2 regions of the Bacillus sp. BC08 genome follow, and region 2 is predicted to be linked to the other one. Evidence: riboswitches for the same ligand, from Rfam matches in the RefSeq annotation. Region 2 holds a riboswitch; the other holds the start of a gene.
The links. A riboswitch is a leader RNA that binds a small molecule or an ion and turns the genes downstream of it on or off. The one in region 2 is predicted to bind preQ1.

Region 1: linked by a shared signal. The riboswitch ahead of queC (7-cyano-7-deazaguanine synthase QueC) and the one ahead of ACXVYO_RS24315 (QueT transporter family protein) in region 2 are both predicted to bind preQ1.

Annotation. Positions count from the first base shown of each region.
Region 1 is NZ_JBTGPA010000023.1:38,703-54,645, forward strand. It holds gene ACXVYO_RS05045 (NEAT domain-containing leucine-rich repeat protein) at 1-1,869, shown strand, start outside; gene ACXVYO_RS05050 (class II aldolase/adducin family protein) at 2,118-2,747, shown strand; gene cbpA (cyclic di-AMP binding protein CbpA) at 2,873-3,496, shown strand; gene ACXVYO_RS05060 (divergent polysaccharide deacetylase family protein) at 3,564-4,334, opposite strand; gene ACXVYO_RS05065 (aspartyl-phosphate phosphatase Spo0E family protein) at 4,732-5,013, shown strand; gene ACXVYO_RS05070 (DUF3149 domain-containing protein) at 5,043-6,539, opposite strand; gene ACXVYO_RS05075 (MarR family winged helix-turn-helix transcriptional regulator) at 6,734-7,180, shown strand; gene ACXVYO_RS05080 (M3 family oligoendopeptidase) at 7,338-9,032, shown strand; gene ACXVYO_RS05085 (DinB family protein) at 9,172-9,705, shown strand; gene ACXVYO_RS05090 (DUF6254 family protein) at 9,806-9,922, shown strand; gene ACXVYO_RS05095 (ATP-binding protein) at 9,934-11,142, opposite strand; PreQ1 riboswitch class I at 11,350-11,393, shown strand; gene queC (7-cyano-7-deazaguanine synthase QueC) at 11,487-12,149, shown strand; gene queD (6-carboxytetrahydropterin synthase QueD) at 12,149-12,640, shown strand; gene queE (7-carboxy-7-deazaguanine synthase QueE) at 12,633-13,349, shown strand; gene queF (preQ(1) synthase) at 13,368-13,865, shown strand; gene ACXVYO_RS05120 (YkvS family protein) at 13,921-14,106, opposite strand; gene ACXVYO_RS05125 (hypothetical protein) at 14,370-14,525, shown strand; gene ACXVYO_RS05130 (histidine phosphatase family protein) at 14,614-15,216, shown strand; gene ACXVYO_RS05135 (GNAT family N-acetyltransferase) at 15,252-15,830, opposite strand.
Region 2 is NZ_JBTGPA010000037.1:128,389-144,331, forward strand. It holds gene ACXVYO_RS24280 (DUF7507 domain-containing protein) at 1-1,892, opposite strand, end outside; gene ACXVYO_RS24285 (GNAT family N-acetyltransferase) at 2,015-2,875, shown strand; gene ACXVYO_RS24290 (cysteine hydrolase family protein) at 2,918-3,478, opposite strand; gene ACXVYO_RS24295 (DUF6123 family protein) at 3,661-3,921, shown strand; gene ACXVYO_RS24300 (DMT family transporter) at 3,924-4,829, opposite strand; gene ACXVYO_RS24305 (reverse transcriptase-like protein) at 4,843-5,229, opposite strand; gene ACXVYO_RS24310 (aldose 1-epimerase family protein) at 5,301-6,173, opposite strand; PreQ1 riboswitch class I at 6,306-6,350, shown strand; gene ACXVYO_RS24315 (QueT transporter family protein) at 6,357-6,842, shown strand; gene ACXVYO_RS24320 (ribonuclease H family protein) at 6,994-7,653, shown strand; gene ACXVYO_RS24325 (zinc-finger domain-containing protein) at 7,666-7,842, shown strand; gene ACXVYO_RS24330 (DUF2564 family protein) at 7,876-8,124, opposite strand; gene cspB (cold shock-like protein CspB) at 8,244-8,441, opposite strand; gene ACXVYO_RS24340 (YqcI/YcgG family protein) at 8,708-9,436, shown strand; gene ACXVYO_RS24345 (LysE family transporter) at 9,575-10,207, shown strand; gene ACXVYO_RS24350 (cytoplasmic protein) at 10,227-10,520, shown strand; gene ACXVYO_RS24355 (sterol desaturase family protein) at 10,603-11,232, shown strand; gene ACXVYO_RS24360 (DUF485 domain-containing protein) at 11,480-11,821, shown strand; gene ACXVYO_RS24365 (solute symporter family protein) at 11,824-13,374, shown strand; gene ACXVYO_RS24370 (aminotransferase) at 13,554-14,903, shown strand; gene ACXVYO_RS24375 (DUF3986 family protein) at 14,987-15,244, shown strand; gene ACXVYO_RS24380 (cation:proton antiporter) at 15,328-15,943, opposite strand, start outside.

The DNA of each region.
Region 1 (15,943 bases), on a different contig from region 2:
CATATACTTATTCCAGCTATTGGATACGATCACAAATATCAAGTTCAATTTGAAATTAAAGATCCAACTGTAGGTGACAAAGAAACAGAGAAACCAGATGATAACTCTAATTCAGGCAATACGGAAACGGATAATCCAGTTGATAATCAAAATATGATAACAGATAACAAATTAAGAGAACTTGTTAATAAAAAAGTATTTAATAGAAAAGATGTAAATACACCAATTACGAAAGAAGAGTTATTACAAGTAAAGGACTTGTTTTTAAATACGAATGAGATTCTTGATTATAGTGCATTAAAATATATGCCAAATTTAAAATCTTTAACAGTTGCGAATGCGAAGATAACAGATCCGTCGTTCTTTGCGAACTTAAAGCAATTAAATCATTTAGCTTTGCGTGGTAATGAATTTTCAGATGTAACTCCACTTGTTAAGATGGATAATTTAGAATCTCTTGATTTAAGTAATAATAAAATTACAAACGTTGCACCATTAGTTGAAATGAAAAATGTAAAAAGTTTATATCTATCAGGAAACCAAATAGAAGATGTAACAGCATTATCGAAAATGGAACAACTAGATTACTTGAATTTAGCAAATAATAAAATTACGAATGTTGCTCCATTAAGCGCATTAAAAAATATAACATACTTGACTTTAGCTGGTAATCAAATTGAAGATATTAAACCGCTATATTCATTACCTTTAAAAGACTTAGTATTAACACGTAATAAAGTTAAAGATTTATCGGGCATTAATCAAATGAATCAATTAAGTAAATTATTTATCGGGAAAAATCAAATAGAAGATGTGACATCACTTGCTAAAATGACTCAACTTACAGAATTAGATTTACCTAATAATGAGTTAAAAGATATTACGGCATTATCTAGTTTAGTAAACTTACAAAAACTTGATTTAGAAGCAAATTATATTTCAGACTTATCGCCAGTTAGTAAGTTGAATAAGTTAGTATATTTAAGTTTTGTTGCAAATGAAATTCGCGATGTTAGACCAGTAATCGAACTAAGTAAGAAGGCTTATATTAATGTTCAAAACCAAAAAGTCTTTCTAGAGGATACAGAAGTAAATAAAGAAGTAAAAGTACCTATATACGAAAAAGACGGCGAGGTATCTACAAAAATTCGTCTGAAGAGTGATGGTGGTACGTATAGTAATGGTGTAGTGAAATGGGGCACACCAGGTGAGAAAGTATATGAGTTTGGAGTGAAAGATCCATTTGCGGATACAGGAATCTTCTTTACAGGATCGGTAATTCAAAATGTGGTAGAAGGTAAAGGGGATAATACTTCTAAAGAGGATGAAAAAGTAGAAGTAGTAGAATTTAAAGATGTACCAAAAGGACATTGGTCAGAAGAAGCAATTCATTATTTAGCGAAAGAGAATATTTTTAAGGGATATGGAAATGGACAATTTGGATTTGGAGATCGTATTACTCGTGGACAAGTTGCGTCTTTAGTACAAAGGTACTTGAAATTAGAAAATAAAGTAGAGCAGAAAGAGAGATTTACAGATACGAAAGGGCATATGTTTGAGCATGATATTGCTGCAGTTGCGCAAGCTGGAATTATGCAAGGTGATGGTACTGGGGAGTTTCGTCCAGATGGAGTATTAACCCGATATGAAATGTCTGTAGTATTACATAAAGTATTTCAGTTAAAAGAAGATGGAAATAATAAAGTGAACTTTACAGATGTACCGACTGGTCATTGGGCAGAAGGATATGTGAAAGCGTTAGCGGATAATAATATATCAAAAGGTGATGGAAAAGGAAACTTTTTAGGTGATGATTTCGTAACACGTGAACAATATGCACAGTTTTTATATAATGCGATAATGAAATAAAAGATGAGAAAATACGTTATTCTTTGATTTAATAAGAATAACGTATTTTTTATGTACAAAATGAAATAGGCAATAGACAGGAGTATAGATATATGAATGGCCCATTTTAAAGAAGAGCTGTGAAACTATATTGACAAAAAGGCGTTCTCATGTGATAATTCAATTAAATTTTTAGAATAATCAAAAAATACTCCTTTTACATAGAAAGGATTCGAACATTATATAAATATTATGCCGGGGGTGACGAAATGTTATTTTTTCTAAAGAAATGGAATGAATTAAAAGATGTGAAATCTGAATTGGCACTTCGTGATTGGTTTTATGGTACAAAAATTAGTTTATCACTCTGTACGTCAAAAGAGCCGTTAACTTTTTTAGTAAACGTTGAGGGAAGAGATAAAGGGTTATTTTCAGAAGAAGACTTTATTGTTGTTAATTGTATGTGTGAGCCAGTATTTGAAAATGAAGAAAAACCAGCTGTAGAATCGTTTATGCATGCGGATATTTATAAAAAGAGTAGTGCAGAATGTATTTTACAAGTACAGACTGTAGATAGCCATTTAATATCAGAGTTATATGGAGAAGAAGGGGAAGTAACATTTGATAAACGTAGCGTGGAACGTGTTTTTGGAAAAGAAGGTATAACAGAAATGACAATTCCCATTGTAGAAGATGAGAAGAAATTTGCTGATTTATTAGAAGAAAATGTACCGAATTTTATTGAAGGTGGAGGAGTAGTTCTTGTTCATAATTATGGCATGATTGTGTGGGGGAAAACTCCAGAAGAAGCGAAAAAATGGCTAGAGGGTATAGAATATTTAATGAATTACCATGTAAAGTTGTTAATGATAAAAGGTGCAAAGAGCTCTGTTATATAAAATGTTTGTGATGTCGTTACAAGTCAACAAACAAATGAAAGCGTTTTAAAAATAATTTCACTCATAAAATATAGGTCTCCTTATTATATATAGATTACATGTTGACATGTAAGGAGGAACATATTTTGCGAGTTAAATATCATTTTCTGCCAAAACAGCAAGTAACATTTTGCAAAATAAGCGATTCAGGTGAAGAGGCTTTGCACATTATGAATGAAACGGGATTTCGAGCAATCCCTGTATTAGCAGAAGATGAAAAGAAATTCATGGGGATTATTTATAAAGTAGATCTTTTAGAAAAGAAGTGTGAAATCGGATTAGAGAAATTAAATACGGAACATATGCTGGAAGATTCCTCTGCATGTATTTTTGAAAAGGATTCTTTTTTTAGAGCATTTTATGTTATTCGTCGACTTCCATTTTTAGCTGTACTAAATGACTATAATGAATTTGTCGGTATCTTAACGCATTCCAATATATTTGATGTTATTGAAGATTCATTCGGTATGAGGACGGGTGGTTATATATTAACAATTGCAACACAAGATTGTAAGGGAACGATTAAAGAACTTGGGACATTGTTGAAAGCTTTTAATATCGGTGGACTATTTACGCTAGATAACGGTGATCAATATATTCGCCGCGTTATCGTAAATATAGCGGATGAGTTAAATGAAAAAAGATTGAAGCAATTAATCGAAAAAATAGAGAAAAAAGGATTCAGGGTGAGCCATGTAGATTATATTTAAGGTGGAAAGGAAAGGTACCAATTTGCTATATGCAGATTGGTACCTTTTTTAGTGTGAGTAATGAATTTTATTTTGAAACAGGAGGCGGAGATAATGCTAAATCAGATAAAAAAATAAAATCTGCATGTTCACGAATGTTAGGAATAGAAGACTCTATAACACGTGATGTAATTTCACCTGGAGGTCCAACGTGTCCGATAGCTACCATAATTGGTTTTTCTTGAAGTTTTTTTATGAGTAATTGGGCTTGTTTTGAAATATGTGCCGCTGTATATACATCATCAAAAAATAATTGGTTTTCAATAATAGGCACTCCTAATTCTTTCCCGATTTTTGGGACAACACTCTTAGGGTTTGTTTTGCTATCTAAATAAAATAAACCGTGTTTTTTACAAGCTGCAAGTATAAGCCTTACAATTCTTTCGTCCGCGGTCACTTTTGATCCCATATGATTGTTCATCCCAATTGCATGAGGTACTTCTTGAATCGCTTGTTCGAGTCGGTTATTTATTTCTTCGTCGCTTAAATCAGTTGTAATTGCTTTTGGTCCAAGCCATTCTTTTTTACCTTTAATAGGTTCCATTGGCATATGTATAATAACTTCGTGCCCTTTCTTATGAGCCGTTATCGCATCTTCCTTTGTGGAAGGGAGAAAAGGCATAACGGCAACAGTCAGTGGAATAGGAAGTGATAACATTTTATCAGTCCCCTTCATATTATTGCCGAAGTCATCAATGACAATAGCAACTTTGTTTGTATGGGCTTTGGCTTGAACAGGAAATAAGAAGGATGGTAAAAACATCGTAAAGATAAGCAATGCAATCGTATATTTGCGCATATAAATATTTCCTTTCTATTTGATCCCGCTATTTGCGAGCTGTGAGGAATGAACAAAATCCCCAATGATTAAACTTCACTTTATCAATCATCATTATGTTTTGCGTTTTTATATAAATTAAACAAAAAATGTCGAAGAAAAGTATATGAAAAATAGAGAATCCGCTATTTAATTGGTATTTGTAAAAAAAGAAGATGAAAAAAATGTCTATTATTGCGAATGTATTTACAAAGATAGAATAATTTGTAATAATTCTCAAAGTGAGGGTAAAGATTTGTAAATTACAGGGAGAAAATGTTAAATTTTCTGATTCTTCAAATTCAAATATGATTAAGTAGTTAAAAGGCCGATGGAGAAGTGAAGTTAAGAGCATGGAAGTATAATAAGGGGGATATGAATGTTTACTGTAAAAAGGAAGTACACATTAGAAAAGCTTTCACGTGATATTCATATGAAACGTGAAGAAATGATTCAATTAGGTTTAACGAGTGGGTTAAATAGTATGGAGACGATTCAGGTGAGTCAAGAATTGGACAAGCTTATTTTACAGTACCAGTGTTATAAAGAAAAACAAACACCAAAATGGTTATCAATTATAAAGGTACCTATTTTTCAAATTGGGTATGAAGGGAAATCGAGTAATTTTTGGCGAATGCTTGTGGCTGGTTTTATGAAATAAGTATAATTACCCTTTTGGGAGAAGGATAATTATACTAAGTGTAACGGAATTTCGATATGAACTGTCGTTCCTTCGTTTTCTATACTGTCGATAAAAATATGCCCATTGTACATCTCTACAATTCGTTTACATATGACAAGTCCAAGACCTGTTCCAGTATCTTTATTAGTAAAGAACGGATGAAAGAGGTGTTTTTGAATATGTTTTGGAATTCCTTTTCCAGTATCTATAATTTGCAATTGTGCGTGTGTTTCATTGTTTGTTACGGAAATAGTTAGTGTGTCACCAGAAGTCATGGCTTCAATTGCATTTTTTGTAATGTTTAAAACCACTTGTTTCATATGGTCTTTTGAGCAACGGATATGAACAGGATGGTCTGGTAAATGTAAATGAAATACAATGTTATGTAGATTCGCCTCAGATTGAATAATTAATGCTACCTCATTTAGAATGTTTCTCACATCGTATGTTTGTTCAATGATTGCAGTTGGCTTTCCAAGAATAAGAAATTCGCTTACAATTTCATTAATCCGTTCTATTTCTTGTTCGATGACGGAAAAATAGAACTGGTCTTGTTCATCTTTATATTTCTCTTTTAATAGAGCAACGAGTCCTTTAATTCCGGTAAGAGGATTACGGATTTCGTGGGCTGTACTAGCTGCAAAAGTGCCAACCAATTCAATTTTTTGTAGTTCATTTTGTTGTCTTTCCAGTTTTGTTTGGCGTTTTAATAACATATATTGAGCAAGTAAAAATAAAATAGACATTAAAAATAAAGTAGCTATACACTCTATTGAAACCCACTGATATAATGTTTTTTGATGGATAGGCAAGGGAGAAACAGAGACCTTCCAATTTAATCTTTGGAGTGGGGTAGTAAGCATATTAGAATGTGCATCACTTGTTTCGTTATTATCATCGGTGAGAAAAACTACATCATGTTTATCAGTTACTTCAAAGTGGTATTGTGGCTTAATGGCATTTAAAGATACTGAAATGTAGTCAAAGCGTAAACTTGCTAACAATAAGCCTGAGATTTCCTTCTGTTTATTGAAAATGGGAGAAGCAATCATAATAGCTTGATGTCCAAGAACACGATCTGTAATGACTGATGATACAGTTGTTTTTTTCGTCTGTAATACGTCTTGAATATATTTGCGATCTGAGACATCAACAGGTGGTCGGTCGCCTTCGGATGCGATTGTAATGATGCCTTCTGGTGTAGCGTAATATAAACCAGAAAAACGTGCATCGTTTCCATCTGTATCATGTACAATTTGTTTCACACCATTTATATTTCCAGTCTCGGTTTCTACGACCTTTGAGAGCATTTCTAATGCGGAAATTGCTTCACCAAGGTGATGATCTAAATAGTCTCTATATAAAAAGAGAACCGTGTGAGCAGATAGTTTGTTTTCCTGCTTCATTTTATATGAATGATATGAATAAAATGTAGCACCAATCCCTATCGTTGGTAGGATAACAAGCAATATATATAAAACTATGCTGTGGAATTTGACTTTCAAATTTGGTACTCCTTCTTTTTTATTATCATTATATATAAACTATGTTAAAATTGTCATGTTTTTATTCAAGAATCATTCATAATATATTTGGGGAGAGGAAATGAATGAGTGAATACTCATTCGGAATTTACATGAAGCACTAAGTTGTTTTTTCTTTTTATTACTGAGAATTTAAGTGAAGGGTTGAAAGTTGTATGACATCAAATAATGAACGAGAAGATATTTCTCAATCTCTAAAAGTATTTATTGCATTATCTCGTGTACATCGTTCTGTTATGGATACTACAAATAAATCTATACAAAGTAACGGGTTAAATCCAACTGAATTTGCTGTATTAGAACTGCTATATCATAAAGGTGGTCAACCACTTCAGCAAATTGGTGAGCGTATTTTAATAGCTAGTGGCAGCATTACATATGTTGTAGATAAGCTAGAGAAAAAGGGACTAGTAAAGAGAATTCCGTGCCCGAATGACAGACGTGTTATTTATGCACAATTAACTGAGTCGGGAGAGAACTTTATTGCTTCTATTTTTCCAGGGCATGAGCAAGTTATACACCAGTCTTTTGAAATGTTAACGAAAGAGGAAAAGGATGAATTACTTGATCTATTAAAAAAGATTGGAAAGTATGAAAAGTAATAGTATGTTCCAAAGGAGCTTTGGATAACGAAATCCAAGGCTTTTTTTACATATAATTATGACAGCGTCTGCTGTATTTTGCTGAAGAATAAGAGGAGATTTGTAAGTAAGCATTGAATTATAGTAAGGATGCATATAATGGAGAGGAGGCTCGTTCATGTCATTTAAAGACTATGAATATAAAAGGCCAAATATTGAAGAATTAAAAGAGAAGTTTACTGTTGCTTTAGAGAAGTTTGATAACGCCAAAACGGTAGAAGAACAAAAACAAGTCATCAATTCAATTAACGAAATTCGCAACGACTTCGGTACGATGGGGAATCTTTGTTACATTCGTCATTCTGTTGATACGACAGATGCTTTTTATAAGGAAGAGCAGGATTTCTTTGATGAATTCTCTCCAGTTGTACAAGGGTATGGTACAAAGTATTATAATGCGTTAATTCATTCTCCATTCCGTGAAGAATTAGAAGCGTATTATGGAAGGCAATTATTTGCTTTAGCGGAGTGTGATTTGAAAACATATTCTGATGAAGTCGTGAAAGATTTACAATTAGAGAATAAATTGTCTTCACAATATACACAGTTATTAGCATCTGCAAAAATTGACTTTGCAGGAGAAGAAAGAACGTTATCACAGCTTATTCCATTTATGCAAGGGAAAGAAAGAAGTGAACGTAAAGTAGCAAGTGAAGCATATTACGGATTTTTAGCTGAGAATGAGGAAGAGTTAGATCGTATTTATGACGAGCTTGTTAAAGTGAGAACGAAAATAGCCAAATCTTTAGGTTTCAAAAACTTTGTTGAACTTGGATATGCAAGAATGTACCGTACAGATTATAATGCGGAAATGGTGGCGAATTATCGTCAGCAAGTACTTGATTATATCGTTCCAGTTACAACGGAATTAAGAAAACGACAACAAGCACGTATCGGTGTAGAGAAGTTAGCGTATTACGACGAAAACTTTGAGTTTGCTACTGGTAATCCAACTCCAAAAGGAGATGCGGATTGGATTGTTAATCATGGGAAAACGATGTATAAAGAGTTATCGGCTGAAACGGATGAATTTTTCAATTTCATGCTAGATAATGATTTATTAGATTTAGTTGCTAAAAAAGGAAAAGCTGGTGGCGGATATTGTACATATATTGAGAATTATAAAGCGCCATTTATTTTCTCAAACTTCAACGGAACATCTGGCGACATTGATGTATTAACACATGAAGCTGGTCATGCTTTCCAAGTATATGAAAGCCGTAAGTTTGAAATTCCAGAATACAATTGGCCAACGTATGAAGCATGTGAAATTCATTCTATGAGTATGGAATTCTTTACATGGCCATGGATGAAGTCATTCTTTGAAGAAGATGCAGATAAATATTATTTCTCTCACTTAAGTTCAGCGCTTCTGTTTTTACCGTATGGTGTATCTGTTGATGAATATCAACATTATGTATATGAAAATCCAGAAGCATCACCAGAAGAGCGTAAGACAGCATGGCGTAATATAGAGAAAAAGTATTTGCCGCATCGTGATTATGAAGATAATAATTATTTAGAGCGCGGTGGTTTCTGGCAACGTCAAGGACATATTTATAGCTCGCCGTTTTACTATATCGACTACACGTTAGCACAAATTTGTGCACTGCAATTTTGGAAACGTGCAAGAGATAATAGACAAGAAGCTTGGGAAGATTATGTAAATCTGTGCCAACAAGGTGGAAGTAAATCATTCCTGGAATTAGTAGAAGTTGCAAATTTAACATCACCATTTGCTGAAGGTTGTGTGAAAAGTGTCATTACAGAAATAGAAGCGTGGCTACATGCGATTGACGACACAAAATTGTAAAAAACATGCGCTTTTTTTCACATGTTTAACATCGACATAACGAGAAAATGATGAGATAATAAAAGAAAATTCAGAATACTGAAAAGGTGTTTCTAATAAGGAGCACCTTTTTTCACCAACAAAAAGGGGGGAAAGAAGTATGCTTCAATCTAATATGGATGTGAGTTTAGAAAGTTTGGTGAACTCGTTACAGTCTACCCGAAGCACGCTATTATCAGAAATTGAAATGTTAAATGATACAGAAGTGAATGTAAAGCCGCGCCGTGATAAATGGAGTATTATTCAAATTTTGCATCATTTACATTTAGTTGAACAATCCGTTACGTCTGCCCTTGTATATGCTTTACAAAAAAATGAAAGAAACACGACTCCATTTAAAGACCTCCAACTTACGCTTGATCGCACACATAAACGAGAAGCTCCTCAGCAAATGAAACCAACAGAAACGTTAATGAAAAAACAGCAAGGAATTCAATTACTAGAACATTCACGACAAGAACTACTACACGCGCTTCATAGTGTGATAGATGAAAAAGATCTATTTGAAAATGGATTAAAGCATCCGGTTTTTAATGATCTGAATTTGTATCAGTGGGTTCAATTTCTTGATTTGCATGAACAAAGACATCTTACGCAGTTAAAAGAGGCGAAACACGCAATTTTACAGCGATAATTAGAAGGAAGTGGGAGACCACTTCTTTTTTGATACGTGTATAGTTTTCTTTCTTATTTTGGAATACTACATGGAGAAAGAAAAGAAGGAGTTGAAAAGTATGTCCAAGAAAAAGAAAGAAGAAGAGCGCGCTTGGAAAGCACGTAAAGAAAATCAAAAACCACATGGAAAAGTGAAAACCTTTGCTGAATTAGTTGAAGGAACAGAAAAAACGTGATGATTATTTCATCACGTTTTTTGTATGAGTGGAAAAGTTAATAAGAAAGTTGTACCAGCCCCTTTTTCGCTTATAATATCAATTTTTCCGTTCATAGCTTGCACAACACTGAATACGACCATCATTCCAAGACCAGTCCCTTTTTCTTTCGTTGAGTAGAAAGGGGATCCAAGGCGTTTTACTTGTTCTTGATCCATACCCACTCCTGTATCTTTTATATACAATTGTATATGTTTATGATCTGGAACTAAAGTAAGTACGAGATCACCGCCTGTAGGCATAGCCTCAATACAGTTTTTTAAAATATTTAATAAACATTGATTCAGTTTTTGTTTTTCACCAGCGATATAGAAAGATGTACTTTGTTTGATGTAGTGTATACGAACGTTTGTTAAATTAGCAAGAGGTGTGATTAAAGATAAGGCATGCAATAATTCTTCCTCTACTTGTAACTGTTGTTCTTTTTCAATACTTGGTTTCGCGAAAGTTAAATAGTCTGTAAGAACATGATTTGCTTGTTCGATTCCGTTGATGGCTATGTCGATATATAATTTTCGCTCTTGCTCAGTGCATGTATTTGATTGCAAAAGTTGTAAAAACCCTTTTGTTGAAGTTAATGGATTGCGAATCTCATGTGAGATGGACGCGGCCATTTCGCCAATTAAATGGAATTTTTCAGCATTCATAAGTTCGTTTTGAAGACGAACTTGCATTTGTAGTATGTGTAGCAAATATAAAGTAAGGATTGTTCCAATTATTGTACATATTTCGTATACGATAATATGTGGTATGTAATCTGCACTATTTGTAACCTCTGAAAGGAAAGATGGTATCCACCCTAAGCCAAATATGAGACTGTAAAAGATAGCGAGTGCTATTTTTATACGATTAGAACTTCGGTTAAATAGTTTGTATGTTAATAGTAGAACAATAAACAGTAAAACCGAAGCGATAAGGGATGGGAATACACCTATTCCCCCTAATAAAAAGCGGTATATGTTTAATACAACTAAGATGGAAGCACCAGCAATAGGACCTCCTGTTAATGTACCGACAATTAATACGATATGGCGCATATCAAATTGAAATCCATAATTTGTTTTTGCTCCGAAAGTAATACATAGTATGGTAGTGAGGCAACACAATGTAATAAATATAGCTGAATTTAATTTAGGAGAGCGTTTCCCTTTTTGATTCCAAAATAAATGGAATACGAGCATGGTAACAAGGATGAATAATATATTTAAAAAGAGATAAATAATAAAGGGTTTCAGTAGGATGCCTCCTCTCTTCTCACATTAAATTAATCATACTATAAAATGAAAGAAATGAAATGAGAAATGGCGGAAAAGTCAGAAATTTTTTCTGTTAGTATACAATATGTTACAATAAGCTTTGTCAATGAAAGAAGGAATTCCGTGCATTGCACGGGAGAGGTTCGCGAACTCCCTCTATAAAAAACTATGGAAACAACAATATCTTTAGGTATTGTTTTGTTTTTTTATTGTGACAGTTCAAGAACGTTCTTTCTTCTTATTCGTAGTAGAGAAGGAGAATGAGTGAAATGAAAAAAGAAAAGGCAGTTGTTGTTTTTAGTGGAGGACAAGATAGTACGACATGTTTATTTTGGGCAATAGAGCAGTTTGCAGAAGTAGAGGCTGTAACGTTTAATTACAATCAACGTCATAAGCTAGAAATTGATTGTGCAGCGGAAATTGCAAAAGAGCTAGGAATTAAACATACGGTACTAGATATGAGTCTATTAAATCAACTTGCTCCAAATGCGTTAACGAGAACGGATATGGAGATTACACATGAAGAAGGTGAATTACCATCGACGTTTGTAGATGGACGAAATTTACTATTCTTATCATTTGCTGCTGTATTAGCAAAACAAGTTGGAGCACGTCATATTGTAACGGGTGTATGTGAAACTGATTTTAGTGGTTATCCAGATTGCCGTGACGTGTTTGTGAAATCGTTAAACGTTACTTTAAATTTATCCATGGATTATCCGTTCGTAATTCATACACCACTGATGTGGATTGATAAAGCGGAAACATGGAAATTATCAGATGAACTTGGAGCATTCGAGTTTGTTCGAGAAAAAACATTAACATGTTATAACGGAATCATTGGTGATGGTTGCGGTGAATGTCCAGCATGTCAACTTCGTAAAGCAGGATTAGATACGTACCTACAAGAGCGCGAAGGAGCGAGTAACTAATGGATAACTTCTTTGGATTTCGCATCGTAGAAAATTTGCAAAAAATGGACAAGGATATTCAGCGTAAGCAGCTTAAATATCATAATAAAAGAGTAATGGTCAGCAAGGAATTTACATTTGATGCAGCACACCATTTACACTGTTATGAAGGGAAATGTAAAAACTTACATGGTCACACATATAAAGTTGTATTTGGTATTAGTGGATATGTGAATGAAATAGGTCTTGCGATTGACTTTGGAGATATAAAAGAAATTTGGAAGAATGAAATAGAAATTTATTTAGACCATCGTTATTTAAACGAAACGTTACCAGCGATGAATACGACTGCTGAAAACATGGTCGTTTGGATTTACGAAAAGATGGCAGAAGCATTAATAAAAGATAATCGTGCGAACGAATATAAAGGAGCTCGCGTTGAATTTGTTCGTCTTTTCGAGACGCCAACTAGTTATGCGGAAGTAAGACGGGAGTGGATGCTCGATGAGTAAAATCCCTGTCTTAGAAATATTTGGTCCGACTATTCAAGGTGAAGGAATGGTTGTGGGACAAAAAACGATGTTTATCCGTACAGCAGGTTGTGATTATAGCTGTGCATGGTGTGATTCTGCTTTTACGTGGGATGGATCGGCTAAGGATCAAATTAGACAGATGACAGCAGAGGACGTTTGGAACGAGCTTGTAGAAATTGGTGGCGAAAATTTTTCTCATGTTACGATTTCAGGTGGAAATCCAGCATTGTTGAAAAATATTGAGTTTCTTCTTTCTATATTAAAAGAGAATGGAATGCGGACGGCAATCGAAACACAAGGGAGTAAATGGCAAGATTGGTTACTTCAAATTGATGAGATAACGATTTCTCCAAAACCACCAAGCTCGACAATGAATACTGATTTTCAGAAGTTAGATGCTGTTATTCAGAAACTAGCAGGAAAAGATATTAGTTTAAAGGTAGTAGTGTTTGACGACTATGACTTTGAGTATGCAGTTAAGATGCACGAACGTTATCCAGATGTACCATTTTTCTTACAAGTAGGGAATGATGATACAAAAACAGTGGATGATGCGATGCTGATTAAAAAATTATTAGATAAGTATGAGTGGCTTATTGATAAAGCTGTAAATTGTAAAGAGATGAATGATGCAAAAGTATTGCCACAGCTTCATGCGTTAGTATGGGGAAATAAACGCGGAGTATAATGAGAAGGGATGTTTAAAATGGCAGGAAGATTAGATGAAGATTTAAAAGATGTAACGTTACTAGGAAATCAAAATACAAAATATTTATTTGAATATAGCCCAGAAATTTTAGAGGTATTTGATAATAATCATCCAAACCGTGATTATTTTGTGAAATTTAATTGCCCTGAATTTACAAGCCTATGTCCGAAAACAGGCCAACCAGATTTTGCAACAATTTATATTAGCTACATTCCAGAACAAAGAATGGTAGAGAGTAAATCTTTAAAGCTATATTTATTTAGTTTCCGCAATCACGGTGACTTTCACGAAGATTGCATGAACGTTATTATGAATGATTTAATTAAATTAATGGATCCGCGTTACATTGAGGTATGGGGTAAATTCACACCACGTGGAGGGATTTCAATTGATCCTTACTGCAACTACGGTCGCCCAGGAACGAAATATGAACAAATGGCAGACTACCGCATGATGAATCATGATCTATATCCAGAAACAATTGATAATCGTTAATATATGATAGAAAGAAAGGATCTGTATGTTATACAGATCCTTTCTTTCTATTATATTATGCATTTTGATTAATGACAGTATAGTTTTTATGACTTACAACTGTAAGAGGTTCCATATCTAGTTCTCTAAAATTTTCCATAATTGTTATATCTACAATAACGGAATTTTGATTTACTTTTTGAACACGGCCTTGCATTCCACCTTTAAATTCAATGATATCTCCAGTTTCTGCGATCTGCATAAGCAACTCTCCTTGTTACAGTTTTCCAAAAAAAGAATAATTTTGGGTTTTTTTATTTCCTCTTATTTTGAACCATATTGTCCAGTTTGTAAATGTTTCCAAAGTAAAAATTCGAAAAATATTCACATTTTGTAAGAAAATATGTAAGAACTCCATATTAATAGAAAAAAAGAACGATTTAAATGTGGACATCTTTATATAGGGGTATAATAAAAAATATACAATAACCTACTAAAGTAGGAGAAATTAGAGGCGGTAAAATGATGTTTGAATTTGTGGGGAGTGTTATAGCATTAATTTTATTTGTATTTTCTTATATAAATTTAAAAAAGATTCGTCATCATGAAACGACTACATATTTTGATGGGATGGATGGTATACATGCTGGGGTCACAAATGAGAGTGGCGGGGATATGTAAAGGGGTATAACTTTCTTTTTTTGCGTGGTATGATATTAAAAAATAGTACATAATAGAGTTCGTAAGTGATGAATGGAGAGTGGAAAGAATGAAGATTTCTTTTATTCGTCATGGTCGCTTAGATCGTACTATAGAACCAATGACGGTTACATCCTTTCATGAATGGATGAAAGGATATGACTTACATATTACAACAGAACAAGCACCTATACCAATGGAAACAAAGGAAGCGGTTGAAGCAGCAAAATTGATTGTAACGAGTGATCAAAGGTGTGCTGTACAGTCAGCAGCTGAATTAATGGATTCTTTATCCTTTATGCAAAATTCTCTTTTTAGGGAAGCTGAAGTTCCGACGAGTTTTTATGCTCCGAAATGGTTGAAATTTAAACCTAACGTATGGATGTTTATCGGACGAACAGTATGGATACTTGGTTACCATAAAGATGTTGAGTCTTATAAGGAAGTAAGAGAGAGGGCAAGGCAAGCGGCCTACTTATTACATCGTTACGCTCTCATACACGGAAGTATTGCTCTTATAGGTCATAATTACATGAATGCAATGGTTGGTGCGGAACTGAGAGCGATGGGATGGTCTGGTTCTCCTATTTTACATAGGAAGCCATGGGGATGTACAACCTATACATTCCACGAAGCGATGGATGGTAATGCATTAAATACAAATTTAACATAAAAGCACACGATTTATATAAATCGTGTGCTTTCTTTTTAAGATATAGAAACTTTGATGTTTAATGTTTTTACAAGATGTGCATAAGGTTCGCCTACGAGCATAACGATTTGATCTTTTTTATAACCTAGCTTCTCGTATAGTGAATAGGCACGTTTGTTTTCTAAGTTAACAAGTAATGCGATTTTTTTATACACTTTTTCAGTTGCATGGATTTCAGCAGCTTCAATTAATTTAGAACCAATGCCTTTTCCCCCATATGCACTTGAAACTGATAATGTATCAATGTAATATTCATCAAGTTCAGCTTCTTTTTCTAACGTAATCGATTCATCTTTATGTAATTCTCTTAAGTAATGTACAATTGGTGTATCAAGCGTTGTTGCTTCACTACCGTGATAAGCGACAATAACCCCAACTGCATCCCCGTCTTGTTCATATACAAAACAGTTTTCGTAGCTCAGTCGATTTCTCTCTTTTGAGAACCATGTTTCAAGTCCTAGTAATACTTCTGTCTCAACTGTGCTACCAGTGATTTTTTCAGCAATTTCGTGCAGAGCGTTATACAATAAAGGCGCTACCAGCTTCGCATCTGTCTTTTTTGCTTTCCGAATCATAGTATCCCTCCTAGTTCTATTTGTATATTGTAGCATAGTGGTATGGAACTTTGCATAATTGGATGTCGAAATGTTTGATATAGAGAAGTAGCTATGTTAGTATATGATATTTA
Region 2 (15,943 bases):
TCACCAATATCTGCAAAATTTTTGTCTACTGCTTTCGTCATTGTTACAGTAGCATTATTCACTTGAGTGGAGACAATATTCGTCGTATCAGTCCCGCTTACTGCCGGTTGATTTGGCACAGGAATGTATTGATAAGTTGTTGTACCACTATTTAAAATTGGATTTGTTTGCGGGATAGAAGGAACGAATACTTGAAATGAAACCGTAGTCGTAGAATTAGCAGCAATAGATCCAATTGATATACCGGTAGCGGGATTTGCGCCAGCTTGAGTAACCCCGTTAACAGTTACACTCCCTGGAATGAAAGTAGTTCCGCTAGGAATCGGATCCGTATATATAACGTTCGTTGCCGCGATATTTCCTACATTAGCTAAGGCAATACTGTAAGTTAACGTTTCTCCAATATCAGTAAATATTTTGTTAACTGATTTTGTGCCATTAATATCTGCGAGGTTAATTTGTGTTCCTGCAGAGTTGCTTGTTGCAAGACCATTAAAAGTCGTTCCACCGGCAATTGGTGTATATTGAAATGTAATATTAGCAGTGTTAGAGATAGGGTTTTGGTTTGGAAGAGAAACGACAGTAGCTTGAAAAGTTACTGTACGAGAAGAATTATTATTAATGGTTCCAAGAGATATACCAGCAGCCGGATTTGCATTTGTTTGTGGTACGTTATCTACCGTGACAGTGCCAGGTATAAAGGAAGTGCCGTTAGGGAGTATGTCTGTAAAAGTAACGTTATTAGCAGGCAGAAGACCGGTGTTAGGGATAGTAACGGTATAAGTGAGAATATCTCCAATTGCAGCGACGCTTTTATTCACGCTTTTCGTTGCTTGTATGTTAGGTGAATTTATGTTGATTTGTAAACCGACTGTATTCAACATATACGCGTCTCCGTTAGTTGTTAAACGGATTGCGGCGGATACTTGGGAATTTGTTAAATAAGGAGAAATATCAATAGAAGTAATGTCCCAGCCTTGCCTTCCTGCGGAGATATTTGTACTTGTAGAAGCGCTTTGATTTCGTGTTCCAAATGTCCCGGTTGTATCTAAATTTCCGGCGGCATTATTTACTTGAGAACCGAAGAAATTATTTACAGCATTATTTGGCCCGGATAAAGCATTTAATGAACTGAAATTTGGTCCAAATAATGCTTGATCCCCAGTTAAATCAGCATCCCCTTCAGTAGAACTTATAAATAATCTCCCGCTTACAGGTCCTCCGGCAGGTGTTAAAAACCCTGAAACAGATACATCTGCACTACCAGTTTCTACAGAAACACGGTTACCGGCTACGTAAATTGTTAAATTTCTTGCGGGTAAGGAACCGTTTTGATAAGCGACAATGAGTGTCCATCCAGAAGAATTGATAGCTCCGTTAGAAGCATCTAAAGGATCAACAAGTCCAGGGACAGAGCCGGTTGTATAAGAGCCAGATCCTCCAGATTGAACGAGGGATGTTACATCTGCGGAACGTGTATAGAATCCAAATGTGACAGATCCAGAAACGAATGTTTGATTAGAAGCTGTAACGGTTGAAGGGGTAATTGAGTATGTTGACACAGGTGTTGTAAAAGAAACAGGGTTCCCTAATACACTCGTAATGTTTTGATCACGAGATAAATAGTTTCCACCCCAAACGAGTTCTGCGTAAAGAATAGTACTACCAGCAGGGATATTTAAAATAGCGGTAGAACTATTTTGTGTATAGTTTAATGTTGTACCAGCAGGAAAAGTCGTTACTTGTAAAGCAGTATTCGTAGTTACGAATGCACCAATTGCCCCGATTGTACCAGCACGGTTTTGATTACTAATTTTACTTAACCCGAGTGTATTACCTGTAATTGCGAGTGCGCCGTTAGTGGTGGTAGAAAATCGATTCGTAATGGGCATGTTGTCACCTCATTTCCAATATAGTCTTGGTCAAAATAGGATATGTGTGTGACAAATAAAGGGAAACATGTACAAGTTGATTTGGTAATAATGATTTAAATGTCTAGATAAGGGGATGGAGTATGCTTGAATTGGAAATTAAGGTGGAGCGTCTTAGGGAAGAACAAATAGGTGATATTGTAGCATTATCTTCTAATATTGGGTGGGATTATAATAAAGAAGAAATTGAGACTATTTTTGATTCAGGTATTATATACGGTGTGTGGAATAAGAGAAAGGAACTTATTGCTAGCGCGGCAATTATATTATATGGGGAGAAATTAGCGTCTATCGGAATGGTCATTGTACATCCAGATTATAAGGGGAGAGGGATTGGAAAGACGATAACGAATGCATGCATGAAGAGCGTATCGGTTCAAACTCCCATTATGCTTATTGCTACGGATGAAGGAAAGTCGTTATATGAAAAACTAGGATTTAGGGCAGTAAGCTATGTTTCTAAATACATATGTAACTCGTACAATGTGAATGATTATTGTGTAGGAAATGAAGATTATATGGTGAAGTATGAAGAGTGTGATTTAGAAGAAATAATAAAATTAGATGAACATGCGTTTGGAACAAATAGAAAAGCATTTTTAACGAAAAGAATTATACAAAGTGAACAGTGCATCGTTGTAAAGGACAACAAACAAAATGTATTAGGTTACGGTTTAAGTATACAAACATCAGAAAATAAAATAATAGGACCAGTCGTTGCAAGAAACGATGCGATGGCAATGAGGATTGTACATGATTTAGCAAGAGAGCATCATGGTAAATTAAGAATTGATGTACCAGAAGGAAAGAAAGGTTTTATGAAAGAATTAGAGGTTACTGGTTTTCAAAAGGTTCATACACCACCAATTATGATGAGAAATAGCGATAAATTATTAAAAAGGAATAATGAACTGTATAGTATTGCAGCACAAATTTTTGGATAAAAAAGAACCCTTCTGAATGAAGGATTCTTTTTTATAGCCAACTTAATCGCGATATTGATCATGAATAGGTTGAAAAAGGTCTTCCTCGACACCTCTAACCATTGAAAAATGATCCACGTTATAATGTCCATGTAGAATTTTATTATGATGAGCAATAATTTGCTCTGCAGATAATACGTTAGAATCAGTTGTGGAATGACCGTCTTTAATTAATGTAACGTCAAATCCTTGTACAGTAGCTGTTCTAACAGCGGTATCGATACAATGTTCTGTTTTACATCCACCGATAACGATATGGTTAATTTTTTCTTCTTTTAAAAGTTCGAGTAAAGAAGTGCCATAGAATGCGTTTGTTGCTGCTTTATTAATAAGGATTGCAGACTGAGGTACTTTAATTTGATTATGTACTTCAAATCCTTCTCCGCTGCCAGAAGCAACATCGATATCTCTTACGAAAACAATAAGGGCATTTGAATCTATCGCTTTTTGTACGGCTGTATTTAGTGTAGATAATAACCCTTTTTTACGAAAAACTTCTTTTTCTTGTTCATTCCCATCCATTAATTCTTGCTGCGCATCGATAATTAATAGTGCTTGTTTCATCGTGTCTCCCCTTTAATATGAAATAAGTTCCACTATACATATTCATTCATATTGCAAGGAAATCCTCTATTGTCTATGCAGTAGACGATAGATTTACAAAGTTGTCAAAGAAATTTCATTCTCATAGCGTGTAAAAACATGTATGATAGGAGATGGAGAATTTTTGAGTAGGTGGGAATAACATGCAGACAGTAGAAGATTATCTTTCATTCTTACATACGAAAGGATTTAAATTATCAGAAGAAGCACAAGGATTTATTATGTTCGGACAAGGATATACTGGTGCATCTGATGGAATTGTGAACGCAGCAATAGAAGCGACAATTAAACATCAATTACAGTTTGATGGGAGTTATTTTGTTGCGTTATTAGAACGATTGAAAGAAGAAGAAATTACAGATAAAAAAAGCGCTAAGGCTTTTATGCGGAAGTTACAAGCGTAACTTCATGCAGCCTGCGCTTCTTTTTTTGTTTTGGAAGGTAGTTCAACAAAAACCATGCCTAGGAAAATACATAGGCATCCGATAATAGCAGAAACAGAAAGTTGTTCGTTTGCAACGAGAACGCCTGTTAAGGCAGCAAAAACGGGCTCCATTGCGAAAATGATTGCTACTCTCGTTGGAGACGTATGTTTTTGCGCTGATGTTTGAATGAAAAAAGCAATGGATGTTGCGAATAGAGAAGTTAAAAATAGGGCGAATAAAAAGGAAGAATTCGTCCATAGTGCTATTGAAAATAATTTTTCCCAATCTTCAAACAAAAAGGCGCAAATAGAAGAAAACATGCCGACAGCTAATACTTGCGACGTGCTTAATAATAAAGGTGATATTTTTTTAGAGAAGAAGCCGTTAACAAGAATATGAGCAGCGAAAGCAACTGCACAACCGAGAACGAGTATATCTCCAATGTTTAATTGAAAAGAATCACCAGCTGTTAATAAGTATAAACCTGCTGTTGCTACAGCAATGCCCATTACGATAAAAATAGTAGCTTTTTGTTTTAAAAAGATAAAAGACAAAATGGGTACCATAACGATACTAAGTCCTGTTAAGAAACCTGCTTTTGAAGAAGTTGTATAAAGTAAGCCAAATGTTTGTAAAACATAGCCAACACATAAGAAGAATCCAACGATTAATCCAGCGAGGCTACTCTGTTTTATATCTTGTTTTGTAGTTTTTTTTGCAAAAATCATTTGAACGAATAATAAAATAATTCCAGCAAATAAAAAGCGAATACCATTAAAGGTAAATGGACCCACGAAAGACATAGCATTTTGAACGACAACAAACGTAGCTCCCCAAATAAAAGAGACAAATAATAAAGCAAGAGGAGCAATCCAATCTTTTTTCACACCCATACCCCCGTTAATTTTGTAAGATAGCTTTTCTAGCTAATTCATCAGCTACTTTATTTTGGCTACTTGGAATCCACTTAATAAAAAAGAGATCGAAACTTTTTATGTACTGCAGTGCTTCCTCTAATAGTGGTGCGAACATTTTATTTTTTGCGTATTCTTTTTCGACAGCTCGCTCGACAAGTTGCGAATCTGTACGAAAAGAGACAATGTTATAATTATGCTCCGTGCAATATTTTAATGCAGCAAGTAAAGCGTGGTATTCTGCTTCATGATTGGACATTGTCCCAAGGGGCAATGATAATTGTACAGCTGGTTGCACCCCTTTAATAAATACGCCTGCACCAGAAGGACCAGGATTTCCTTTTGATGCACCATCAATATATACTTCAATCAAAATGAGAAACCTCCAAATGATAAGATGATCCCCTACTTATATGTTTCCTTTTAAGTAGGGGATAGAGTAACTTAGCCGATTGTAATACTATAACGACATGTAAATGTTTCATTCGCTTGTAAAGATTGAATTCCTTTTTTTTCCTTGAAATCTTTTGCTGGATTTACTTCATCAGCAATCCCGTACCAAGGTTCAATACATAAGAAAGGTGCGTTTTCCCCTGGTGTCCATACGCCGACAAATGGGAACCCGTCAAATTCTACTTTTACAAATTTATTATGTTTATGAGAACGAATAGAGATTTCATCCGTATTCATATTTTCAAAAATAAGTGCATCATTTTTGAATAAATCGTATGTAAGTGGTAATTCATTCGTATTTTCAGCGATTAATTGCGTTTTGCTTGAAAGGTAAGGTCCTTCTAATACGCTTGTTTCTAAGCGTTCAGAACCATTAAATGATAAATGATAATCTGTAAATGCTTCGCCCTCTAATAAGGGGAAGTTGAACCCAGGATGTGCTCCGATTGAGAAGAACATCTCTTTTGAAGCAGGGTTATTTACTTCATATGTTACATGGACGATTTGTCCGTCTAGCTCATAAGAAACGAGTAATTCGAATTCGTATGGGTATTTTTTTAATGTTTCTTCATTACTAGTAACAATATAAGTGATTTTCGTTTCACTTTGTTCTTTTACAGAGAATGTAAGGTCACGAGCAAAGCCGTGTTGTGTTAAAGAATATGGTTCACCATCTACGTAGTATGTATTATCTACTAATCGGCCGACAATCGGGAATAAAATTGGTGCGCGGCGCCCCCAATAAGTAGAATCGCCTTGCCATAAATATTCAGTGTTATCTTCTTTTAAGCGAACGCTTTGTAATTCTGCACCTTTGTCAGAAATGGAAACGATCACTTTTTTATTTTGAATTGTTGCTGTCATGAAGTGAAACCTCCTAAAACTTTCATATGTTTTATTATACGTTGTCTAAAAGAAAAAAGGTAGTTAATGATAGGAATCTATTGACGAAAGAGTGTGTATTGCGTAGAATATAATCTTGTTGCTTAAAAAACGAATAACGTGGTTCGAGACCATCCCACGTAAAAAAACTAAGGAGATTTTGTCATGAATATTAGAACATTAGTCGGTAATGGTATTTTAGCGGCATTATATATTGCTGTTTCTATGCTTATTCAGCCATTTGGCTTTACGAATGTACAGTTTCGTATTTCAGAGATGTTTAATCATCTTGTTGTATTTAATAAGAAAGCAATTTACGGAATTGTATTAGGTGTATTTTTAACAAATCTCTTTTTCTCACCAATGATCGCTTACGATTTAGTATTTGGAGTAGGGCAATCTATTCTTGCATTAGTTGCAACGATTATTTCTATGCGATTTATTAAAGGTGTTTGGGCTCGTATGATTTTTAATACAGTTATTTTTACAATTACAATGTTTATGATTGCAATTGAGCTTCATCTTGCATTTGATTTACCATTTATGTTGACTTGGTTAACATGTGCAATCGGTGAATTTGTTGTCATGGCAATTGGTATGCCTGTAATGTACTGGATTAATAAACGAGTACAATTTGAAAGATTTATGTAATAGATGAAAGAGCTATTCCTATAGGGATAGCTCTTTTTGTATGTAATCACATTGAATATAATGCTGTGACTCTTGATACAATATAATAAAATAAAGTGAGGCTTTCATTAGCTGGCTACATATAAGAAGTCTTATATAAGGGGAATCTAGTATGAAATATAAAATTCATTGGTTGTATAAAACAAAGCGCGGTTTGCAGACGGAATTAACGACAGATTATATGAACATAGAAGATGTACTACAATTTGCAGATGATTTCGAGAAAACAGGAAGAGTGAAAGAACTATCATTTTATGATGAAATGGATGCAGAATGGTCATTAAAGGAAATGAAAAAGCTGAGTAAACAAGTGGAGGAAGAGCCCCAAGAAATACTTGTTTATTTTGATGGGGGGTATGATGTTCAGACGAAAGAAGCTGGAGTAGGTATATGTGTATACTATAAAAAAGGAAATACAAAATACCGAATTCGCCGTAATGCATATATAGAAGGTATATATGATAATAATGAAGCGGAATATGCATCATTATTATACGGAATGAATATACTCGAGGAATTAGGGATTAAGTATGAAGCAGTTACGCTTCGCGGTGATTCTCAAGTTGTACTGCAGCAATTGGCTGGAGAATGGCCATGTTATGATGAGCATTTAAATCATTACTTAGATCAAATTGAACAAAAAGCGAAGCAAATGAAATTAAAACTTGTATGTGAGCCGATATCTAGAAAACAAAATAAAGAAGCGCATCAATTAGCTACGCAAGCATTAGAAGGAACAGTCATTGATAGTCATAAAGAAATAACCGAATAGAGAGGTGCAAAGGTGGATAAAAAGCAACTCATTACAGAGGTAAATGACTTATTAGAAACGTATTGTGAAGGGTGTTTCTTGAGAGAACATAATCGAAAGACAAATAGTAAGTATTATGCTCATTCCTTTTGTATTAGGCAATGTACAGTTGGAGAAACATTGAAAAAGTATGGAGAACAGTTATCATGAAAAAACATCCAGAGAAAATTCTCTGGATGTTTTTTAGTGTCTTGCTTCATTTAATTGATGCTCGCATTTACTTAATTTCTTTTCCTCATTCATTAAAAATGGCTCATCTAAATCTGTCGCAACAGATTTCATAATTTCAAGCTGAGAGCGAGCGGCTTCTACAGCAGTAGTCGCATGCTCTAATGTATCTGGATCCATTGAAATTGTCGCTGACCCTACCATTTTTTGTGCTGTTTCTACACGGAATTTCACTTCTTCAAAATCATTTACTTCTGATCCCATTGATAATTCCTCCTTTATATATTGCGCATTTCACATAGTTTTTGCTCTGTAAAACGGAAATATACAAAGGAATAACAAAGGAGGTTACCAAATAAGGTAACCTCCTGTTATATGTTGGATTAAAGTTTTACTACGTTAGCAGCTTGAGGTCCGCGGTTGCCTTCAGTGATATCGAAAGATACTTCTTGACCTTCTTCTAAAGCTTTGTAGCCGTCACCTTGAATAGCAGAGAAATGTACGAATACATCGTCAGCGCCTTCCATTTCGATAAATCCAAAACCTTTTTCGTTGTTAAACCATTTTACTTTTCCTTGCATGTTACAATTCCTCCTAAAAACATTTGCTTTTTTCATTTAGTGAAATTCATTTGAAAGATAATATAAAATAAAAATGCTATAATCTTGAATATTCTGCTAAATGATTAATTTAAATATACACGAATTGGTAGAATTTAGTCAAGTAAGCGATTTTATTTTTTTGTATTTTTAAATAATTTTTCAGCCAGATTTTTAAATAGGTATAGGACAGGCCGAGTATGTAATATTCTTAATTGAATGCTATACATAATGAGGTGAAAGAAAGAATGAATGAGTCTTATTTATTAGATAATGAAGGAATGAGAACGAGAACTGACATACCAAATTGGGTTACAAAAGAATTTCAAAATTTTTCGAGTGTCGTGCTAGAACCAACTTTTCCGTGCTATTTCGGCTTAACAGCTTTGAAAAAGAATGAACTTCGTTATTCATTTCTCTCTCATAATGATTGGAGTCATTTGCCACATACAATGTTATCCTTTTTAGAGTTAATGAAAGAGCGCCCAATTGTAAGAAGAGGATTTTTTCTTTTTGTGGAACCGGAATGTGGGGAACAATCACTGGAATATTATCGTGATTACTTTTGGAAAATACTACAATATTTACATGGAAACGATGATCAAACATGGCCGAAGCAAATTCCTGAAGATCCAGACCATTACTTATGGGAATTTTCATTTGGTGGTGAACCGATATTCGCATTTGGAAATGCGCCAGCTTATAAACAACGAAAAACGAGGCATTTAGGAAATTCTCTCGTTATTGGGTTTCAACCACGCACCATCTTTGATGGATTAGAAGGGGATCGTCCTAAAGGGGCATATTCAAGACAAACGGTCCGAGATCGAGTTGAAAAGTGGGATCAGCTGCCGAAGCATCCTAATATTAGTCATTATGGTGATCCAAATCATCGGGAATGGAAACAATATTTCATAGGAGACGATGTAGAGCCGATAAAAGGAAAATGTCCTTTTCTTCATAAGTTGGAAAAGTAAGAGCCATCATCCAGATGGCTCTTTTGTATATTTTGGATAAAAAAGGGTATTTTAGTAGTAAATATTTTGATGAAAGCTAGTCTATTTTTAATCATTACATCATTACTTAATAGTAAAGGAAGTAGAAAGGATAGAGCGATGTTTGGAGCGATTATACAACAAATTGTATTAGGTATTTCATTAGCTGCGCCGGTAGGTCCGATTAATATTGAAATGTTAAAACGAGGAATTGAACGAGGTTTTTGGCATGCGTGGGTTGTTGGAATTGGTGGAATGACTGCGGATATTTTGTTTATGCTTCTCATCTACTTCGGTTTATCTTCTGTGTTTATGTATACATATGTACAAGCTTTTATGTATTGCACAGGGTTTTTCTTATTATTTTATTTAGGGTTTCAAAGTGTAAAACAAGGAATTTCCCACACGAATATGGAATATAAAAAGGAAGAGGTAGGTGGCCTTAAACAATCGTTTATAGCAGGTTTTTTAATTGCGATATCCAATCCATTAAATCTTGTTTTTTGGTTTGGTATATACGGAAGTACACTTAGCTCATTGCTTACGAAAGTAACGAAACAAGAAGCCTTTTTGTACAGTCTTTGTATTATCGTTGGTATTATTTTATGGAATTTAAATATTGCTTTTTCTGTCCATTTTGGCAGAACTTTATTAAAGCAAAAAGCACTTGGCTATATAACAGCCGGAGCAGGTATTATTTTAGTAGGATATTCTATCCATTTTGCATACAAAGCTTTACAGTTGTTCACATAAGATTGAAGGGGAGATTTTTATGTATCGAACCACTATTGACGGAAAAGAAATTATTATTACGTTAGCACCAAAAATCCGAAAAGAAATCACTGATAGGAATCCACTATATGAAGCGGTATTTCATACTGCAGCAAGATTACTACAAACAAAGCAACCAACGTTTGCGGTAAATCATGAAGTATTTGGGCTCATTATTGGAGAGGTGCAAAGAGGAGAAGTAACAGTGTTTGCGGTGGAACATATTATTCCAAAGCAAAATATATTTGGATCGAACAATTTTTTCTCGACAATAGAGCAGCAGGCAAATTTGTAAAGTGAATAGAATAAAATAAAAAATAAAAGAAATAGTCGTAACGATATGTTGCGGCTGTTTTTTTGGAAAAGGGGGAAGGAAGATGAAGAGAGTGGGGAAAGAGTTCTTTTTACAACATGATATCGTTATTATGTATAGTATTTTATTTATTTTCATCATTATTTTAAAAATGCAATTTTTCACATGGATCGGTATGTTGGCGTGTTTGTTTGGAATTGTTTTTTATACGCTTAACGAATATATGACACATCGATTTTTATTTCACTTAAAGCCACCAAAAAACGTATTTTTATTAAAAATGTTAAGAAGATTACATTATGATCATCACGTATATCCAGATGATTTAAAACTATTATTCTTGCCTGTATGGTTTAGTATACCTAGCTTTACTATATATTTACTTATATCATACGCTATAACAAAAAGTGTTACTATTACACTTTCATTTGGAATCGGAATGATTATTATGCTTCTCGTTTATGAATGGAAACATTATATTGCACATAAGCCAATTCGTCCGTTCACAAAGTTTGGGCGCTGGCTTAAAAAACAGCACATATTACACCATTATAAAAATGAAAAGTTTTGGTTTGGTGTTTCAAATCCAGTATTTGATTTCCTATTTGGAACGCTTAAAGATGGGAAAGACGTTGAATTAAGCGAAACAGCTCGTAATTTAGAAAAAGAGAAAAAGACAGAAGTAGTGCGATAAGCACTACTTTTTTATTTGATTTTAATGAGCATCACATCTTGACTAGTATGAGATTGCAGTACGTAAATTTTATGTTGAAAAAGTATATTAAAAACTTAGGGGAAAATGCCGAAAAATGTCTATCGAAAAATCTTTGCAGGAATGTATGGATTGTCTAAAATGAAAATAAGTTTCTGAATATTTATAAAATTTAGTCTTTAGCTATGCAAGGGGGAATTGTATTTCTAGTAAGAGAGGGGATTGGAGAATGAAACGAGATGATACGTCAGCACGTAAGTTACAAAATAAGGTCAATTATACAGAGGTTGTTCAGTCAGAAGAATTTCAATTGCTATTAAATACGAAAAAGAAGTTTATCGTTCCGATGAGTATTTTCTTTTTAAGCTTTTTTATTGCATTACCTATTTTAACATCGTATTCAAAGGTGCTCAATACACCAGCATTTGGGGATGTTACGTGGGCATGGGTGTTTGCATTTGCACAATTTATCATGACGTGGTCATTATGTATGATGTATAGCAAAAAAGCAGAATCCTTTGATAAAATCTCTCAAAACATTCTGCAAGATATGCAAAAAGGGAGGGGCTGACTTTGAATACAACTGCATTTGCACTATTTTTAATCATCGTTCTTGGTACGCTCGTCATAACTTATTTTGCATCGAAGAAAACAAAAAATGCGAGCGAGTTTTATACAGCTGGAGGGGGATTAACTGGTTGGCAAAATGGTCTGGCTATTGCGGGAGATTATATGTCTGCTGCGTCTTTTCTTGGTATAGCTGGAGCGATCGCGTTAACTGGTTTTGATGGGTTCTTTTATAGTATCGGTTTCTTAGTTGCTTACTTAGTTGTATTATACTTAGTTGCAGAGCCACTTCGTAATTTAGGGAAGTACACGTTAGCAGATATGATTGCGGCGCGTTTTGATGCGAAAAAAGTTCGCGGCGTTGCAGCGCTTAATACGATGACGATTTCAATTTTTTATATGATTGCACAACTAGTTGGGGCGGGTGCACTTATTAAATTATTATTAGGGATCGAATATACGACATCCGTTTTAATCGTTGGTACATTAATGACGGTGTACGTTATTTTTGGCGGAATGACTGCGACGAGCTGGGTACAAATTGTTAAGGCTGTATTACTTATGGCTGGTACATTTATTATTTCTGTTATCGTTTTCTCAAAATTTAATTTTAGTGTGACTGAAATGTTCGCTCAAATGAAAACAGCTACACCATTAAAAGATTCATTTTTAAATCCAGGAGTAAAGTATAAAGATGGTCTTGATACACTGTCTTTAAATTTAGGACTAGTCCTTGGTACTGCTGGATTACCACATATTCTTGTTCGCTTTTTTACAGTACGTGATGCAAAAACAGCACGTCAATCTGTTGTATACGCTACGTGGTTAATTGGCGCATTTTATATTATGACAATTTTCTTAGGGTTTGGGGCAGCGGCATTTGTAGGGAATGAGGCGATTATTAAAGCGAATCCTGCTGGTAATATGGCAGCACCTTTATTAGCGAAAGCGTTAGGCGGAGATTTCTTATTTGCTTTCGTATCAGCAATTGCCTTTGCAACGATTTTAGCTGTAGTGGCGGGACTTGTATTAACAGCAGCATCAGCATTTGCACATGATTTTTATAATGAAATTATTCGCAAGGGGAAATCAACGGAAAAAGAGCAAGTGTCAATGGCTCGCTATGCGTCTATTGGAGTAGCGGTATTATCCATTATACTAGCGTTATTTGCCCAAACATTGAACGTAGCATTTTTAGTTTCATTAGCATTTGCAGTTGCAGCGAGTGCAAATCTACCAGTTATATTATTCACAATTTATTGGAAGCGCTTCAATACAACAGGTGCTATCTCTGGTATGATTGTTGGTCTTGTATCAGCAATAGTTCTCGTAGCGTTAAGTCCAAATGTTTGGAACCCTGTAGCTGGAAAAGCTATATTTGTTGGGGAAGCGATTTTCCCATATACGACACCTGGAATTATTTCCATTCCGCTTGGATTCCTTGCTGCATATTTAGGAACCGTGTTATCTAGTAAGAAAGAAGATGAAGCGAAATTTGATGAGATTCTTGTGAAATCTAATACTGGTCATGGTATTAGTGATGCATCTTCCCATTAAAAAGAGAAGGGCTTTTCGATATATAAGAAAAGCTCTTTTTTCTTGTAAATATTACTGTAGTGTAAGTAGGATTTTGTCTTAATTTTGTGGAATGAAAATAAGTAGGGAGAAATTTAAATCATCATGGCACCAGCGCAGCTTTTGTGAAAAATAAGTTGTTATGGAAGGTGGAAGAAATGATGAAAACGAAACAGACTGATGAATTGTTAGCAAAAGATGAGCAATATGTTTGGCACGGAATGCGTCCCTTTAGTCCAAATAGTACAATGGTAGGGGCAAAAGCAGAAGGGTGCTGGGTTGAAGATATAGAAGGGAAAAGATATTTAGATGGTATGAGTGGTCTTTGGTGTGTGAATAGTGGATATGGCAGAAAAGAGCTCGCAGAGGCGGCATATAAGCAATTACAAACATTATCATACTTTCCGATGTCACAATCGCATGAACCAGCTATAAAGCTTGCTGAAAAATTAAATGAGTGGCTTGGAGGAGAGTATGTTATTTTCTTCTCTAATAGTGGTTCGGAAGCGAACGAAGCAGCTTTTAAAATAGCGAGGCAATACTATGCGCAAAAAGGTGAACCGCATCGTTATAAATTTATGTCACGTTACCGCGGGTATCATGGAAATACAATGGCTACGATGGCAGCGACGGGACAAGCGCAGCGTAGATATCAATATGAGCCATTTGCTTCAGGATTTTTACATGTAACGCCGCCAGATTGTTATCGTATGCCTGGAATAGAAGCAGAGAACATTTATGATGTAGAATGTGTAAAAGAAGTAGATCGCGTTATGACATGGGAGTTAAGTGAAACGATTGCAGCTTTTATTATGGAACCAATTATTACGGGCGGAGGCATATTAATGCCGCCACAAGACTATATGAAAGCTGTTCATGAGACGTGTCAAAAACACGGTGCATTGCTCATTAGCGATGAAGTGATTTGCGGTTTCGGACGTACAGGGAAAGCATTTGGATTTATGAATTATGATGTGAAGCCAGATATTATTACGATGGCAAAAGGGATTACGAGCGCATATTTACCATTATCAGCGACAGCTGTGAAAAAAGAAATATATGAAGCATTTAAAGGGAAGGGAGAATATGAATTCTTCCGTCATATTAATACATTTGGTGGAAATCCTGCAGCTTGTGCATTAGCACTTAAAAACTTAGAGATTATGGAAAATGAAAATTTAATTGAGCGATCTGCACAAATGGGTTCGCTTTTATTAGAACAATTAAAAGAAGAAATTGGAGAGCATCCACTTATTGGGAATATTAGAGGGAAAGGTCTACTAGTTGGAATCGAACTAGTAAATGATAAAGAAACGAAAGAGCCAATTGATAACGACAAAATTGCAAGTGTTGTAAATGCTTGTAAAGAAAAAGGGTTAATTATAGGACGAAACGGCATGACAACAGCAGGATATAATAACGTCCTAACATTAGCGCCACCACTTGTTATTTCAGGTGAAGAAATTGCCTTTGTTGTTGGAACGTTGAAGACAGCGATGGAACGTATTTAATGAATCGAGCGAGCTGTAATATACAGCTCGCTTTTGTTTATTATGTGAAATATAATACATTTTCAAAGGGAGGGGAATTTATTATGAAGAAATATGATCCTAGTCAACATTATCACATCGGATATTATGAAGATGGATATGATTTAGAAGTGACGGCGTACAAAAGAATAAATGAACCAGTTTGGGATGCATATATTCCGCACTATGAGGCAAGCGATTTTTATAAGAAAGTGGAGAAAATGAAACTAGGTGAATATATAGATGATTACGGCATTTTGGTGTATTCATTTCGTAATGATATGGATGATGAAGAAGCCCGAATTTTTTTGAAAAATGGTTAAAAAAGAACGGGATTGTGTAAAGATAAAATAAAAAAGAGATTGCTATCTTATAAGATAGCAATCTCTTTTTTTATATATAAAATTTATTTACTTGCTTTCATTGCTTTATCTTTTGCACCAAAAGTGTATTTTAACATTGGTGGTGTAATCATTGTAGTTAAAATAACGACAATAACGATTGCTGTAAAGTAATCTTGTGCTAATAGGCCTGAAGAAAGTCCTGTTCCTGCGATGATAAGTGCAACTTCACCACGAGAAACCATTCCGGCACCAATAATGGCAGAAGACTTAGCGTCAAATCCAGTCATTCGTGCACCGAATCCACAACCAATTAGTTTCGTTAATACAGCGATTACTGTTAATGCTAGGATGAACCAAATTTGATTACCAATACCGTCAAATGTAATATTCATACCGATACTTACGAAGAACACTGGAACGAACATAGCGTAAGCGATTGGTTCTACTTTCTTTTCTACTTCATGTTTGTAGTTCGTTTGAGAAATAGCGATACCAGCTGCGAAAGCACCGATAATACCAGCAATTCCTAATAACTCACCGAAATATGCAAATGAGAAACAGATGATAAGCGCCGCGCTCACGATAGACTCAGATACGCGAAGTGGTGATAACCAGCGCATAATCGCAGGAACACCTTTCCATCCGATTAAAATAATAGAAGCGAAGAATACAACTTTC